DNA from 4 places in the Pseudomonas hormoni genome. Region 4 is predicted to be linked to each of the others. Evidence: predicted binding sites of a transcription regulator. Region 4 holds the regulator's gene; each other region holds the start of a gene.

Region 1 (4,211 bases), 1.2 Mb from region 4:
CTCACGGGCGACCGTCAAGTGCAGATCGATCCGATCCAGCAGTGGCCCGGAGAGTTTGTTGCGGTAGCGTTGAACCATGTCAGGCGTGCAGGAACAGCGACCACTGGGTTCGCCGAGATATCCACAGGGGCACGGATTCATCGCGGCCACCAATTGAAAGCGTGCCGGAAACCGCACGCGATCCTTTGCCCGGGAAATCACGATATGCCCGGACTCCAGCGGTTCTCTTAAAACCTCGAGCACCTTGCGATCAAACTCCGGCAGTTCGTCGAGAAACAGTACGCCATGGTGGGCGAGGGTGATCTCGCCGGGTTGCGGTTTCGAACCACCGCCCACCAGCGCCGGCCCGGAGGCCGAGTGATGGGGCTGGCGAAACGGTCGTTGCGGCCAGTGACTCAAAGGGACGCAACTGGTGACTGATTGAATGGCCGCGACCTCCAGCGCCTCGTTTTCTGCCAATGGCGGTAACAGCCCTGGCAACCGACTCGCCAACAGTGTTTTTCCGGTCCCTGGCGGGCCGCTGAACAGCAAGTTATGAGCCCCGGCCGCTGCAATCAGCAAAGCGCGCTTGGCCGAGAGTTGGCCCTGCACTTCATTCAGGTCGGGATAGGGTTTGCTGGCGTAAAGCAGACCATTGGAAGCGTAGGGCTCAACCGGCGTGTGGCCATTGAAATGCGCCACTGCTTCCAGCAAGTGATCCACGGCGATGACTTTCAGCCCCGATGCCAGGCATGCCTCCTCCGCATTCGCTCGCGGCACCATCAGCGAGCGTCCGGCTTTGCGGGCGGCCAGCGCTGCCGGCAACACACCCCTCACGGCACGCACCGCGCCCGACAGCGCCAACTCTCCCAGGCATTCCACATCATCCAGCGTCAACGTCGGTACCTGCACGCTGGCGGAGAGAATCCCCAAGGCTATCGCCAAGTCAAACCGCCCACCATCCTTCGGCAAATCGGCCGGGGCCAGATTCAACGTGATCCGCCGCGCCGGAAATTGCAGCCCCGAATTGATGATCGCACTGCGCACCCGGTCCTTGCTTTCCTTCACCGCTGCTTCGGGTAAACCAACCATTGTCAGCGAGGGCAAACCGTTGGCCAGATGGACTTCGACGGTGACGGCGGGCGCATCCACGCCAATTTGGGCGCGGCTGTGGACGATGGAGAGGGACATGGTCATTCCTTGAGCTGAAGAGCACCGCTTCCTGCGGTTTTTTGAAGGGTAGTTCGAAGGTGGTGATTTAGCGTGGGGGCGGAGGCGCCAAACTTTGGCTGGATGTTGCGAGCTTCAGCGAGACCTAATGCCCACTAGTAGGAGCGAGCTTGCTCGCGATGGTCGTTAACGAAGCCCCGTGTTTACTGGATCACCGCGGCGCTCTGGCGTTCATCGCGAGCAGGCTCGCTCCCACAGGGGGGCTGTATTTCAAATCACAGGGTTATTCGGTTGGCGGATTCAGCTTCGCTTCCAGTTCCGCCACCTTCGCCTCAAGACTCTCCAGCCGCGCACGGGTGCGTGCGAGCACAACCATCTGGCTATCAAACTCTTCCCGGCTCACCAGGTCCAGTTTGCTGAAGCCGCTCTGCAACAACGCCTTGAACTGGCTTTCGATTTCGCTTTTCGGCAGTGGGGTGTCGCCGCTGAAGAGGCGGGAGGCGGTGCCGGTCAGGGCGTCGAGGAAGTCTTTGGGCGCGAGCATGGGAAATGTCCTTAAAACAATGGCGGGCAGTGTATCACGCAGTGTCTATAGTCAATCCCGACCGCAGGGATGCACGCTTTTCGCGCATGCGGACGGACGGCATCGCACTGTTGTTGTGCGTTACGCATCGGGCAATCGAGCGCAGCAACCCGCCGTTGCAGGCAAGCGCTTGATATCAAGGGCTTTTGGCGAGATGGCAAGCTTTCTGCTTAGTCGGTAGTGACCCATGCACTGATGCAGTCGATGTGACGAATGCAGTGCGCCAAGCGGAACGGGGGAAGTGTTTCGTACGGAGCGGTTAGCTGGCGTCGGACGGGCAGGTAAGGCCGACGATGCGTTACAAAGCCAGGCACTGCGCTTAGACTTGAGTCGGGTTTGTTTTCCTGGGGCAAGTCCACCAATTCGGGAGAGAGTTTTCATGAAGCTAGTCACTGCCATCATCAAGCCGTTCAAGTTGGACGACGTGCGCGAGTCGTTGTCCGAGATCGGCGTGCAGGGCATTACCGTTACTGAAGTCAAAGGCTTCGGTCGGCAGAAGGGTCACACCGAGCTGTATCGCGGCGCGGAATACGTGGTCGATTTCCTGCCCAAGGTGAAGATCGATGTCGCCATTGACGACAAGGATCTGGACCGGGTTATCGAGGCGATAACCAAGGCGGCCAACACCGGCAAGATTGGTGACGGCAAGATCTTCGTGGTCAATCTGGAACAGGCGATTCGCATCCGTACCGGCGAAACCGATACCGACGCAATCTAAGCCGCCACAAACCCAACGCCCCAGGAGAAAACAATATGACTCTGCGTAAATTCGCAGGGCTAGGAGCCCTGTTGTCCCTCGTAATGCCCAGCCTGGCCATGGCGGCAGACGAAGTGGCGGCCCCAGTCCTCAATTCCGGCGATACCGCCTGGATGATGACCTCGACAGCCCTCGTGCTGTTCATGACCATTCCCGGCCTCGCGCTGTTCTACGGCGGCATGGTTCGGTCGAAAAACATTCTTTCCGTGATGATGCAGTGCTTCGCCATTACCGGTCTGATCAGCATTCTGTGGGTCATTTATGGCTACAGCATCGCGTTCGACACCACCGGCATGGAACAAGGCGTCGTCAACTTCAATTCGTTCTTCGGCGGCATGGGCAAGGCTTTCCTCGCCGGTGTCACGCCAGCCAGCCTCACCGGGCCGGCGGCGCTGTTCCCTGAGGCGGTGTTCATCACCTTCCAGATGACCTTCGCCATCATCACCCCTGCGCTGATCGTCGGTGCTTTCGCCGAGCGGATGAAATTCTCCGCCATGCTGATCTTCATGGGCATCTGGTTCACTCTGGTGTATGCACCGATCGCGCACATGGTCTGGTCCGGCAACGGCGGCCTGTTGTGGGACTGGGGCGTGCTGGACTTCGCCGGCGGCACCGTGGTGCACATCAACGCCGGTGTGGCAGGCCTGATTGCCTGCCTGGTGCTGGGCAAGCGCAAAGGCTTCCCGACCACCCCGATGGCACCGCACAACCTCGGTTACACCCTGATGGGCGCGGCGATGCTGTGGGTCGGCTGGTTCGGTTTCAACGCCGGTTCCGCTGCAGCAGCCAACGGCACTGCCGGCATGGCAATGCTCGTGACTCAGATCGCAACCGCCGCCGCCGCACTCGGCTGGATGTTCGCCGAGTGGGTCACCCACGGCAAACCAAGTGCACTGGGTATTGCTTCGGGTGTGGTCGCCGGTCTGGTTGCAATCACCCCGGCCGCCGGCACCGTGGGCCCGATGGGCGCTCTGGTGATCGGTCTGGCAGCGGGCGTAGTGTGCTTCTTCTGCGCGACCACGCTGAAACGCAAACTCGGCTATGACGATTCCCTGGACGCCTTCGGTGTGCACGGCATCGGCGGTATCCTCGGCGCGATCCTGACCGGTGTGTTCGCCGCTCCGTCGCTGGGTGGCTTCGGCACCGTCACCGACATCGCCGCACAAGTCTGGATTCAGTGCAAAGGCGTGGGCTTCACGGTGATCTACACCGCGATCGTCACCTACATCATTCTCAAGGTGCTGGACGCCGTCATGGGTCTGCGTATCACCGAAGAAGAAGAGGCCGTCGGCATCGATCTGGCACTCCACAACGAACGCGGCTACAACTTGTAAACACGCGCATAAAAATTTGCCCGGCTTGCCGGGCATTTTTTTGTCTGGAATTTGTCAGTGAAGGAACTGCTGAAAGGTTTTTTCGTACACGTTTAGTGGCGTTTACGACGGGCGTTTTTCTGCGGCCAATGGCTTACATGATTGAAGGAATATTAGGGCCTTTGTTTTTTCCCAGAGCGCGCTAGAATGCGCCCCGAACGTGCGGAGAACTGTATGTGGCAACAGACTCTGATTACCCTGCGGGCGAGGCCCCGGGGCTTTCATCTGGTAACGGACGAGTTACTCGCCGGCCTGCCTGAACTCAAGGCGTGTCGGGTCGGTCTGTTGCATTTGTGGCTGCAGCATACCTCGGCGTCGTTGACCATCAACGAGAACGCCGATCCGGCGG
Region 2 (4,211 bases), 670 kb from region 4:
TCCTTGAAACGAGCGTTCAATGCATAAAACGGCATCGTCTGTACCTCAATGCCACCGAGTTCCAGCGGCTCGTCTTCAGCGGCATCCGGGTGACGGATGTCGATGATGATCTGGCCCGCCAGTGCTTCGCTGACTTCTTCGATCTGCAAGTCCTGGCCCAATTCGTCGATCACGCGATCGATCGGCACCAGTTTGGCGTTCTCGAGCGCACGCTCAAGGACCGCCATGTCGAATTCTTTCTCTTCATGCTCCACGCGCGGACGCTTGGCGTGGGTCTTGGGGTTCACCGAGATGACCCCGCAATACTCCGGCATGTGCTTGGCGAAGTCGGCAGTGCCGATTTCGTTGGCCAGGTCGATGATGTCCTGCTTGTGACTGGCGATCAGCGGACGCAAGACCAGCTTGTCGGTCACGCAGTCGATCACGGACAGGTTCGGCAGCGTCTGGCTGGAAACCTGGGAAATCGCTTCACCGGTAACCAGCGCCTCGATGTCCAGCCGATCGGCAATACGGGAAGCAGCGCGCAACATCATACGCTTCAAAACTACACCCATATGACTGTTATCGACTTTCCCGAGAATTTCTCCCAGGACTTCCTCGAACGGTACACTGACAAATAACACGCGTTGGGAGCTGCCGTACTTCTTCCAGATGAAGTGCGCGACTTCCATGACGCCCAGTTCATGGGCCCGCCCGCCCAGATTGAAGAAGCAGAAATGGCTCATCAGGCCGCGGCGCATGATCTGGTAAGCGGCAACAGTGGAATCGAAGCCGCCGGACATCAGTACAAGCGTCTGCTCCAGTGCACCCAGCGGATAACCGCCGATGCTGTTGTGCTGGCTGTGGATCACGAACAACCGTTTGTCGCGAATTTCGATACGGACTTCGATTTCCGGCTCTTTCAGCGAGATTCCGGCGGCACCGCACTGACGACGCAGTTGGCTGCCGACGTATTTCTCGACATCCATCGAACTGAATTCATGCTTGCCGGCGCGCTTGCAGCGCACCGAAAAAATCTTCCCGGCCAGCGAATCACCGAAGTGCAGCTTGCACTTGGCGACGATGTCATCGAAGTCGCCCAGCGGGTACTCGTCGACCTGCAGGAAATGCGCGATGCCCGGCATGCAGCTCAGGCGCTCGGTCATGTCCTTCAGTACTTTGGGCTCAGTCACGCGGGTTTCAAGCTCGAGATTGTCCCACACACCGTTCACCACCACGGCCGGGTCCAGATCGCGGAGCACGGTGCGGATGTTTTTGGCCAACTGGCGGATGAAACGCATCCGTACCGGGCGGCTCTTGATGGTGATCTCGGGGAAGACTTTTACGATTAGTTTCATGAAAACAGCGCGCGCTGGGCCAGCCGAAAAAGGGGGGCGCGGATTATAGCGGAAATTGCTCAAGGTTTAACCAGTTAATGTGCAGAAGGTTTTCGACGCACCAAAACGGGTCATTTACTGATTTTGACGCAACATTGTAGGGCGACATTTTGCACCGCAATGCGATTTGTGCCTTTATAAGCGTGATATTGGGGCAAAAAACCCATGCTGGGGCACTGGCATGCAATTTGCTCCCTTGTGAGGCAGGTTGCCTTGGCAGAGTATTCGCGCCGGCATCACAAACATTTAAGGGCAACCACTACCAGCCCTAATCCACCCGGAGGACACTATGTCGAAGTCGGTTCAACTCATCAAAGATCATGACGTCAAGTGGATTGATCTGCGCTTCACGGACACCAAAGGCACTCAGCACCACGTGACCATGCCGGCTCGCGACGCGCTGGATGAAGCTTTCTTCGAAGAAGGCAAAATGTTCGACGGTTCCTCCATCGCTGGCTGGAAAGGCATCGAAGCCTCCGACATGATCCTGATGCCGGACGACAGCACCGCTGTTCTCGACCCGTTCACCGAAGAGCCGACCCTGATCCTGGTTTGCGACGTGATCGAGCCTTCGACCATGCAAGGCTACGACCGCGACCCACGTGCGATCGCCAAGCGCGCCGAGGAATACCTGAAGTCGACCGGTATCGGTGACACCGTATTCGTTGGTCCGGAACCAGAATTCTTCATCTTCGACGAAGTGAAGTTCAAGTCCGACATCTCCGGCTCCATGTTCAAAATCTTCTCCGAACAAGGTTCGTGGATGTCCGACCAGGACGTGGAAGGCGGCAACCGCGGCCACCGTCCAGGCGTCAAAGGCGGCTACTTCCCTGTTCCGCCGTTCGACCATGACCACGAAATCCGTACCTCCATGTGCAACGCCATGGAAGAAATGGGCCTGGTCATCGAAGTTCACCACCACGAAGTGGCGACTGCCGGTCAGAACGAAATCGGCGTGAAGTTCAACACCCTGGTTGCCAAGGCTGACGAAGTTCAGACCCTGAAGTACTGCGTGCACAACGTGGCTGATGCCTACGGCCGCACCGCGACCTTCATGCCCAAGCCTCTGTACGGCGACAACGGCTCGGGTATGCACGTTCACCTGTCCATCGCCAAAGATGGCAAGAACACCTTCGCTGGCGAAGGCTATGCCGGCCTGTCCGACACCGCTCTGTACTTCATCGGCGGCATCATCAAGCACGGTAAGGCACTGAACGGCTTCACCAACCCGTCGACCAACTCCTACAAGCGTCTGGTCCCAGGTTTTGAAGCTCCAGTAATGCTGGCCTACTCGGCTCGCAACCGTTCCGCTTCGATCCGTATTCCTTACGTGTCCAGCCCTCGCGCTCGCCGTATCGAAGCTCGCTTCCCGGATCCAGCAGCCAACCCATACCTGGGCTTCGCCGCACTGTTGATGGCTGGCCTGGACGGCATCCAGAACAAGATCCACCCTGGCGACGCAGCTGACAAAAACCTGTACGACCTGCCGCCTGAAGAGGCGAAAGAGATCCCACAAGTTTGCGGCAGCCTGAAAGAAGCCCTGGAAGAGCTGGACAAAGGTCGTGCGTTCCTGACCAAAGGCGGCGTGTTCTCCGATGACTTCATCGACGCTTACATCGCTCTGAAAAGCGAAGAAGAAATCAAGGTTCGTACCTTCGTACACCCACTGGAATACGAGCTGTACTACAGCTGCTGATCCGGTAGCGCCTGCGCAAGCGGCGTGACAAAAAGAGGCCTCCTTCGGGAGGCCTTTTTTGTGGGCGCGATTCAGGCCTGACGAAGAAACCCTGTGGGAGCGGGCTTGCCCGCGATGGCGTTAGCACATCCGACAGCAATGTTGACTGGTGCAACGCTATCGCGGGCAAGCCCGCTCCCACAGGGTTATGCGGCGGTTTTGAAGAATCTCGGAAATCATGCCCAAATGTTTACAACTTGGGCCAACCGCCGCCTCTGACCTATGCTGCAATCCAACGCTTTCGTTTCTGGTCGATTTTATGGGTCGTGGTTTTCTATTGATGCTGCTGTTGATCGCCCTGCCCGCCACAGCGCAGATCTATAAGTACACCGACGCCGCCGGTAACACCGCTTACAGCAATCAACCGCCCGACGGCGTGAAGGCGGAGCCGGTCGAGCTACCGCCGCTCAATAGCGTCGAGCGCCAGGCACCTCCTGCCCCACCTGCCGAAACCACCAGCCGCGAACAGTCCCGCAGCGCCTACGAGGTGCTGGAGCTGACCAACTTGCCCACCACCGAGGCGCTGCGCGCCAACAACGGCACATTCACCGTCAACGTGCTGATCAAACCCCGTCTGCAAGGTCCGCATTTATTCAGGTTGTTGCTGGACGATCAGCCTTACGGCCAGCCGAGCAACGTGCCGATCCTGCAACTGGTCAACATTGATCGCGGCACCCACAGCCTCGCGGTCCAGGTGATCGAAGGGGAAAACGTCGTCCAGCAGAGCCCGATCGTGACCTTCACCGTCCAGCGGGTGCACAAGCCGTGAGGTGGTGCCTGTTGATCGCCTGCCTGATCGTGCCGCCCGTGTCGGCCGAGGTCTTCACCTACATCGACGCCCAGGGCAATCGGGTTTTCACTGACCAGCCCGGCTCCCGCAACGCCAAACGCGTGCCGCTGGCGCCGAGCAACCGCATGTCCGCCAATCCGACCGGCGCAGCGCCGGTAATTGCCGAGAAAAAAACCGAAACCAAACCCCTGTTCCGCTACGACCTGCTCAGAGTGCTGGTGCCCGAGCCCGATGCCACGATCCGTAGCAGCGCTGGCGAGTTGATCGTCAGCATCACCAGTGAACCCGGCCTGCAACCGGGTCATCGCTA
Region 3 (4,211 bases), 930 kb from region 4:
CGACTGGCTCTCGTGCTCCGCTTCGCGAAGTTCGTCGATGTCGACCTGACCACGGGCCCCGATGATGATCGCTTCGTGCGGCTCGTCCATGGTCAGCACGTGCAGGATGTTGCCGAACGGATCGAGTTGCGCGCGCACCGGGCGAGGCAGGTCGAGTTGCCAGCTGAGCACGTGCTGGCGCTCGCTGTCGTGAGGGGTCAGTCGCAGGTACTGGATGCTCGCTCGCACCTGATCTTCGTAGTGATAGGTGGTCTCGTGGCTAATGGAAAGTCTCATGCCGCCTCCAGGTAGGAACTGTGTATGGCGTTACCCAACTGGCGCACCAGCGGGATGAACTCGGTCAGCCAGGCGTGCAGGCCTTCGTCGAGAATTTCGGTGATGCCGGTGTAGCGCAGGCGCGCGTCCATCTCGGCCGCCAGGCGTTGCGCGGGACGACCGTTGGCGCCTGGCAGTTGAGCGAGGATCTGGTCGATTTCTTCGGTGCACGCTCGCAGCGAACGCGGGACATCGGCGCGCAACAGCAGCAGTTCGGCCACATGCCGGGCACCGGGTGCATCGCGGTAGATTTCGGTGTAGGCCTCGAACGAAGACAACGCCCTCAATAAAGCACTCCACTGGTAATAGGCGTGGGCTGTGCCATCGCTGACCGCTTCGGCCTGATCTCCGGCCATTTCGTAGCGGGCGTCGAGCAGGCGCAGCGTGTTGTCGGCCCTTTCGATAAACGTGCCCAGTCGAATGAAACGGAACGCATCGTTACGCATGATGGTGCCGTAGGAGGCGCCGCGAAACAGGTGCGAACGTTCCTTGATCCACTCGCAGAAACGGCTCATGCCGTAGCGGCTCAAGCCCTGATCGGCGATCCCGCGAATTTCCAGCCAGGTGGCGTTGATGTTTTCCCACATGTCGGCGGTGATGCGCCCGCGCACTGCATGGGCGCTGGCCCGTGCGGCACCGAGGCAGCTGTAGATGCTCGCCGGGTTGGCCGCGTCGAGGGCAAAAAAATGCAACAGCCGTTCGGCATGCAGTTCTCCGTGGCGCTCCAGGTAGTCGTCCAGCGTGCCGGTGATCAACAAGGGCATCGCGAGTTCATGCAGACCGTCACCGCGACCATCCTGCGGCATCAGCGACAGCGAATAACTGATGTCGAGCATCCGTGCGAGGTTTTCCGCCCGCTCCAGGTAACGCGACATCCAATACAAATCCGAGGCAGTTCTACTTAACATGGCAGGCTTCCTTCAATCCTCGACCACCCAGGTGTCCTTGGTTCCGCCGCCCTGGGAGGAATTCACCACCAGGGAGCCTTCACGCAGGGCGACTCGGGTCAAACCGCCGGGTACGACCCGGGTTTCGCGGCCAGACAATACAAACGGACGCAGGTCGATGTGGCGTGGAGCGATGCCGTTTTCGACAAAGGTCGGACAGGTCGACAGGGACAACGTCGGTTGCGCGATGTACGCGTGGGGCTTGGCCTTGATGCGGGCGCGGAACGACTCGATTTCCGCCGCTGTCGCCGCCGGCCCTACCAGCATTCCGTAACCGCCTGAGCCCTGGGTTTCCTTGACCACCAGATCCGGAAGATTGGCCAGCACGTGGGACAGTTCAGAAGGATTGCGGCACTGGAACGTCGGAACGTTCTTCAGGATCGGTTCTTCATCGAGGTAGAAACGGATCATGTCCGTGACAAACGGATACACCGACTTGTCGTCCGCGACCCCGGTGCCGATGGCATTCGCCAGCACCACGTTGCCCGAGCGGTAGGACGACAGCAGCCCCGGCACGCCGAGCATCGAATCCGGATTGAACGCCAGCGGATCGAGGAACGCATCGTCGAGGCGACGGTAGATCACATCGACCGCTTTCGGCCCGTCCGTGGTGCGCATGAACACCTTGTCGTCACGCACGAACAGGTCCGCGCCTTCTACCAGTTCGACGCCCATTTCCCGCGCCAGGAATGCATGCTCGAAAAACGCACTGTTGAAGCGCCCCGGCGTCAGCACCACCACGCTCGGGTTATCGATCGGGCTGGAGCTTTTCAGGGTGTCGAGCAACAGGTTCGGATAGTGGTCGATCGGCGCGATGCGTTGGGCCGAGAACAGTTCGGGGAACAGCCGCATCATCATCTTGCGGTCTTCGAGCATGTAGCTCACGCCACTCGGTGTACGAAGGTTGTCTTCCAGCACGTAGTACGTGCCGTCGCCATCACGCACCAGATCGACGCCGGAGATGTGCGAATAGATATCCCGGTGCAAATCCAGGCCTTGCATCGCCAACTGGTATTGCTCGTTGGCCAGCACTTGCTCGGCCGGGATGATGCCGGCCTTGATGATGCGCTGCTCGTGATACAGGTCGGCGAGGAACATGTTCAACGCCTTGACCCGCTGGATGCAGCCACGTTCGACAATCCGCCATTCGCTGGCGGGGATGCTGCGCGGAATGGTGTCGAAGGGAATCAGGCGCTCTGTCCCCTGCTCGTCCCCGTAAAGCGTGAAAGTAATCCCGGCGCGATGAAACAACAGATCGGCCTCGCGTCGCCGTTGGGCCAGAAGCTCGTCAGGCGTCTCGGCCAGCCAACGGGCAAACTCCCGATAATGCGGGCGGACCTGGCCGCCGGCATCGTACATCTCATCAAAATAGGTGCGGATCATGCCGTACTCCTTGTCACCCGGACCTACAGGCCTTCGCAAGGCCCGTGCCATCGGCATAAACGCTTTGATATCAATCGGTTGGATATTCGTCGCGCATCCACCGCACCATACTTGTGCGGCAAATGCCCCAACCTGATCGCCCCCGCTTCATTGCGAAGCAATGCTTTCGCCTATCACCAGCATAGCCAGAGTTGATTTCACTGCCCGGGGGGTGACGCGGATAATCCGCACATTCGCTGTAAATGCTCACCGAACTTCCCTTTTAGCCGCCTTGCTCAGGCGGCTTTTTTTTGTTTCGGGATTTGTGCCCGGTGGTGTGGCAGGTGGTTCGGCGGCGATTGGGCCTTGAATTCTGCGCAAACTAAAACGGCCAACCCGAAGGTCAGCCGTTAGTGAATGTTGTCGCTGTTCATAAGTGTTATGCGAGTAGCCCTCGTACCTCCTGCTTGACGCCCCATCCTTCGATGATGCCGCCCAAAGGCTCGACCACTGCCTCGAAGTCCTGCTCAAAGTCGCCAATGCCGTCGTAGGTGGCGGACATCACTTTGCTCAGTTCCAGGGCCCATGCGCCGTCGTCGCGTACGCTGATCTGTGCATTCATGGATTCGCCGGAATAATGCCCTGCCGCCCTGCGTGCCCGCTCCTCGTCCGGGAAAATGGCGTAGAACTCGATCGGATGGAATCGTGAAAAGTCGAAACCGCCTTCTTTCATGCGGCGCAGCACCGAGCTGCTGATGTCTTCTTGATAGGCTGTGCTCATGAAACGTCCTCCTCAAACCGATGGATAGACTTTCCGTACTCCCGACGCCCGCAACCGAATGGTGCGGGCAATGCGGCAACCACGTTGCCGCCGGGAAACAAGCATGTAGCTGACAAGACCAGACCTTAGCGATCCAATCGCTGATCTCGCTTGCAGAGTAGCCTCAAGTAAGTGCCGCTGCCAAGGCCTGGTGTTTCATGAGTGTGCCAGAGGGTATATCAGACGGGAGTAATGCCGAGGATTTGTATGCTGTTCTGGGTCTTGAGGTTTTTGACGGTAGCGTCAGCAGTTCGCCCTTCCAGATCGTTCAGATCCAGTTCGGCGGCGACGGGGAAAAGACGCTCCTTGAGCATTTTCGCGGCGTGCTCGTTATCCGGGCACTCATCACACTCAAAGATTTCGTCGACTGTTTCGCCGTGATCATCCACGAAAGTGATCTTCCACTTTTGCATCAGTGCCTCCTCGAACAAACCCGCAAATGGGCTTTCAACTATCTGGACTTTTGCCCCGACTGATCGTTCAAACGGATTACCGCACGCAAGCATGAAAAAACACAGAACCTGTAGGAGCGAAGCTTGCTCGCGAAGGCGGTGCATCAGTCGACATGTGTATTGACTGACACTGCGCATTCGCGAGCAAGCTTCGCTCCTACAGGGTTATGCGTACTTCTTTAGTTTAGTCGTTGCTTGGCTTATTGATCGCTTGCAGGACGTATTGCGGCAAGGCAAACGCGCCAATGTGGATTTCCGGGTTGTAGTAGCGGGTGATGATGCCGCTGCCGGCGAAGCGCTGCTGCAGGGTTTCGC
Region 4 (4,211 bases):
AGGCCGACGATGCCCAGCTGGACGACAAGAATGGTATTGCCACCTACAAAGGTGACGTGATCATTACCCAGGGTTCGATGATCGTTAAAGGCAATACTGTGACCATCACTCGAACTGCTGCGGGCGACATTGACGTGGTGACTTCGGTGGGCAACCTGGCCTACTTCGAGCAGCTGCAGACCGCTGGCGACACCAAGCCGGTTCAGGGCTACGGAGTCACCATCCAATACCACGCCTCGCAAGACCGCGTCGTGCTGATCGATCGCGCCAAAGTCATCGACAAGGACGGCAACGTTACCCAAGGCGAGAAAATCGTCTACGACACCAACAAAAAGCTCGCCAGCGCCGGCCGTGCCACAGGCACCAACGTGACCGAGTCGCGTCCGCGCATCGACATGGTGATCCAGCCGAAAAAGAAAACCGAAGAGCAAAAGGCCCCGTAATGGCAACTCTGAAAGCTCAGCATCTGGCCAAGAGCTACAAGAGCCGTCAGGTCGTGCGCGACGTCAGCCTGTCCATCGACAGCGGTCAGATCGTCGGCCTGCTTGGTCCTAACGGCGCCGGCAAGACCACCTGCTTCTACATGATCGTCGGCCTGGTTCAGGCCGATCAGGGTCGCGTCCTGATCGACGATCTGGACGTCAGCCACCAGCCGATGCACGGTCGTGCGAAGGCCGGTATCGGCTATCTTCCGCAAGAAGCGTCGATCTTCCGCAAACTCTCGGTCGCCGACAACATCATGGCGATCCTCGAGACCCGCAAGGAACTCGACAAGGCCGATCGTCGCAAAGAGCTGGAAAGCCTGCTGCAGGAATTCCACATCAGCCACATCCGCGACAACCTCGGCATGAGCCTGTCCGGTGGCGAACGCCGCCGTGTGGAAATCGCCCGGGCACTGGCAACCAACCCGAAATTCATCCTCCTCGACGAACCCTTCGCCGGTGTAGACCCGATTTCGGTGGGCGATATCAAGCAGATTATCTACCACCTCAAGGCCAAGGGCATTGGCGTGCTGATCACCGATCACAACGTCCGTGAAACCCTGGATATCTGCGAAACCGCCTACATCGTCAACGATGGCCAGCTGATCGCCGAAGGTGACTCTGCCACGATCCTGGCCAATGACCTCGTGAAAGAAGTTTATCTGGGCCATGAGTTCCGCCTGTAAGCGCTGAGGTGTCTGGCTGGTTGTCCGAGCGTTTGTCTCGATAAAAAATCAATACTTTTTTATTGTTACAGCGCTCTAGGCAAACGCTGCAGTTTCGGGCATATAATTTGCTTATGTTTGGCGCTTCGGCGCCCTGTAGTGGATGGCGCATGTGCGCCGGCGAATAAGGTGTTTAGCCCCTGCCATGAAACCATCGCTAGTCTTGAGAATGGGCCAGCAGCTGACGATGACACCGCAGCTGCAACAGGCCATCCGCCTGCTCCAATTGTCGACCCTGGACCTGCAACAGGAAATCCAGGAGGCCCTGGAGTCCAATCCGATGCTCGAACGCCAGGAAGAAGGCGACGACTTCGATAACGCCGACCCCTTGGCCGACAAAGCCGAACAGCAACCCAACGCCGACGTCTCAGAACCCTCCTACCAGGAAACCGCCCCGACGGTGGACAACCTCGATGAGGGCGACTGGAACGAGCGCATTCCCAACGAACTGCCCGTCGACACTGCATGGGAAGACGTCTACCAGACCAGCGCCAGCAGCCTGCCGAGCAACGATGACGACGAGTGGGATTTCACCACCCGCACATCGGCCGGTGAAAGTCTGCAAAGCCATCTGTTATGGCAACTGAACCTGGCGCCAATGTCCGACACCGATCGCCTGATCGCCGTGACCCTGATCGATTGCATCAACAATCAGGGCTACCTGGACGAAACTCTCGAGGAAATCCTCGAAGCCTTCGATCCGGAACTCGACATCGAACTGGACGAGATCGAAGCCGTCCTGCATCGCATCCAGCAATTCGAACCGGCGGGCATCGGCGCCCGCAACCTCGGCGAATGCCTGCTGCTGCAATTGCGCCAGCTGCCCGCCAAGACACCCTGGCTGGCCGAGGCCAAGCGCCTGGTCACCGACTACATCGACTTGCTCGGCAGCCGCGACTACAGCCAGCTGATGCGCCGCATGAAGCTCAAGGAAGATGAACTGCGCCAGGTCATCGAACTGGTACAGAGCCTCAACCCACGCCCTGGCTCGCAGATCGAGTCCAGTGAAGCCGAATACGTCGTTCCCGACGTGATCGTGCGCAAGGACAACGAGCGCTGGCTGGTAGAACTGAATCAGGAATCGGTACCGCGGCTGCGGGTCAACGCCCAATACGCCGGTTTCGTGCGCCGCGCCGACACCAGCGCCGACAACACCTTCATGCGCAATCAGTTGCAAGAGGCTCGCTGGTTCATCAAGAGCCTGCAAAGCCGTAACGAAACCCTGATGAAAGTTGCCACCCAGATCGTCGAGCATCAACGCGGTTTTCTGGAATACGGCGACGAAGCGATGAAACCGTTGGTGCTGCATGACATCGCCGAAGCGGTGGGCATGCACGAATCAACGATTTCCCGGGTGACCACGCAAAAATTCATGCATACCCCTCGGGGCATATATGAGCTGAAATACTTTTTCTCCAGCCATGTCAGCACCTCCGAAGGCGGCGAATGCTCGTCCACGGCGATCCGCGCGATCATCAAAAAACTGGTTGCTGCGGAAAATCAGAAAAAGCCGTTGAGTGACAGCAAGATCGCTGGTTTACTGGAGGCACAAGGCATTCAGGTGGCTCGCCGCACCGTCGCCAAGTACCGCGAATCCCTCGGGATCGCGCCTTCGAGCGAACGCAAGCGGTTGATGTAGAGCCACGCCACAGCGTTCCAGTGGTAGATCATCTGATCTACCGCTTTATGCACTGGCAACGAAGGAGAAGCTGTATGCAAGTCAACATCAGTGGACACCAACTGGAAGTGACCGAACCTCTTCGCACCTACATCGGCGAAAAACTCGAACGATTAGAGCGGCATTTCGACAAGATCACCAACGTGCAAGTCACGATGACGGTCGAGAAGCTGAAGCAGAAAATCGAAGCCACGCTGCATATTCCCGGCAATGAAGTGGTCGCAAACGCGGAACATACCGACATGTACGCGGCGATCGACGCGCTGACCGACAAGCTGGATAAACAACTCAAAAAGCATAAGGAAAAGACCCAAAGCCTCCTCCAGGGCGCGACCGGTCGTTAACACTCCCAACCCATGATCCGACTTGAAAGCATCCTGACCCCCGGCCGTTCCCTCGTGAACGTGCCGGGCGGCAGCAAAAAGAAAGCCCTCGAGCAAATTGCCAATCTGATCGCCCGCGAAGTGCCGGCTCTGGAGATGCAAGATGTCTTCGAGGCTTTGATTGCCCGTGAAAAACTTGGCTCGACCGGTTTTGGTAACGGCATCGCTATCCCCCACTGTCGGCTGAAAGGTTGCACCTCGCCCATCAGTGCCTTGATGCACCTGGACGCTCCCATCGATTTTGACGCCATCGACGGCGCCCCGGTTGACCTGCTGTTCGTTCTGCTGGTCCCGGAAGCGGCTACCGATGCGCACCTTGAATTGCTCCGCCAGATCGCAAGCATGCTTGATCGCAAGGAAGTCCGTGATCGCCTGCGTAGCGCCGCGAGCAATGAAGCCTTGTATCAGGTTGTCCTGGACGAGCAAAACGGGCACTAATCATGCGCTTGATCATCGTCAGTGGCCGTTCCGGCTCAGGTAAAAGTACCGCACTCGATGTTCTCGAGGACAACGGCTATTACTGCATCGACAACCTGCCCGCCGGGTTGCTGCCGGAACTGGCCGAACGTGCGTTGATTCATACTGAGCTCGCGCAGCCGCTGGTTGCCGTCTCCATCGACGCACGCAACTTGCCGAGTCACCTGACCCGTTTTCCGGAACTGCTCGCAGAAGTCCGCAGCCGGCATATCCAGTGCGATGTCCTGTATCTGGATGCCGACGAAGAAACCTTGCTCAAGCGCTTTTCGGAAACCCGCCGTCGTCACCCGCTAAGCAGCGCCAATCGCTCGCTGGCCGAGGCGATCAACGATGAAACCAGCCTGCTCGGGCCAATTGCCGACCTCGCCGATCTCAAGGTCAACACCACGAACCTGAACCTGTATCAGCTGCGCGATACCATCAAGTTGCGCCTGCTGAACCAGCCCGAACCCGGCACTGCGTTCCT

Evidence for each region. The regulator sigma-54, encoded in region 4, starts transcription at its own class of promoters, with help from an activator protein. The targets are predictions, from matches to a motif close to ANTGGCATNNANNTTGCTNT.
Region 1: a site for sigma-54 is predicted at 1,886-1,905, ahead of glnK (P-II family nitrogen regulator). Genes of this name have one in related genera too.
Region 2: a site for sigma-54 is predicted at 1,552-1,571, ahead of glnA (glutamate--ammonia ligase). Genes of this name have one in related genera too.
Region 3: a site for sigma-54 is predicted at 2,678-2,697, ahead of KJF94_RS05525 (circularly permuted type 2 ATP-grasp protein). Genes of this name have one in related genera too.

What each region holds. Positions count from the first base shown of each region.
Region 1 covers NZ_CP075566.1:5,494,586-5,498,796, reverse strand. Annotated here, with positions in the region: gene KJF94_RS25630 (YifB family Mg chelatase-like AAA ATPase) at 1-1,170, opposite strand, end outside; gene KJF94_RS25625 (accessory factor UbiK family protein) at 1,433-1,693, opposite strand; gene glnK (P-II family nitrogen regulator) at 2,112-2,450, shown strand; gene KJF94_RS25615 (ammonium transporter) at 2,486-3,823, shown strand; gene KJF94_RS25610 (secondary thiamine-phosphate synthase enzyme YjbQ) at 4,037-4,211, shown strand, end outside.
Region 2 covers NZ_CP075566.1:6,063,654-6,067,864, reverse strand. Annotated here, with positions in the region: gene thiI (tRNA uracil 4-sulfurtransferase ThiI) at 1-1,337, opposite strand, end outside; gene glnA (glutamate--ammonia ligase) at 1,666-3,072, shown strand; gene KJF94_RS28255 (DUF4124 domain-containing protein) at 3,371-3,880, shown strand; gene KJF94_RS28250 (DUF4124 domain-containing protein) at 3,877-4,211, shown strand, end outside.
Region 3 covers NZ_CP075566.1:1,186,560-1,190,770, reverse strand. Annotated here, with positions in the region: gene KJF94_RS05535 (transglutaminase family protein) at 1-276, opposite strand, end outside; gene KJF94_RS05530 (alpha-E domain-containing protein) at 273-1,223, opposite strand; gene KJF94_RS05525 (circularly permuted type 2 ATP-grasp protein) at 1,236-2,645, opposite strand; gene KJF94_RS05520 (ribonuclease E inhibitor RraB) at 3,064-3,405, opposite strand; gene KJF94_RS05515 (hypothetical protein) at 3,624-3,857, opposite strand; gene speE (polyamine aminopropyltransferase) at 4,081-4,211, opposite strand, start outside.
Region 4 covers NZ_CP075566.1:253,872-258,082, reverse strand. Annotated here, with positions in the region: gene lptA (lipopolysaccharide transport periplasmic protein LptA) at 1-443, shown strand, start outside; gene lptB (LPS export ABC transporter ATP-binding protein) at 443-1,168, shown strand; gene KJF94_RS01105 (RNA polymerase factor sigma-54) at 1,353-2,846, shown strand; gene hpf (ribosome hibernation-promoting factor, HPF/YfiA family) at 2,921-3,229, shown strand; gene ptsN (PTS IIA-like nitrogen regulatory protein PtsN) at 3,242-3,706, shown strand; gene rapZ (RNase adapter RapZ) at 3,709-4,211, shown strand, end outside.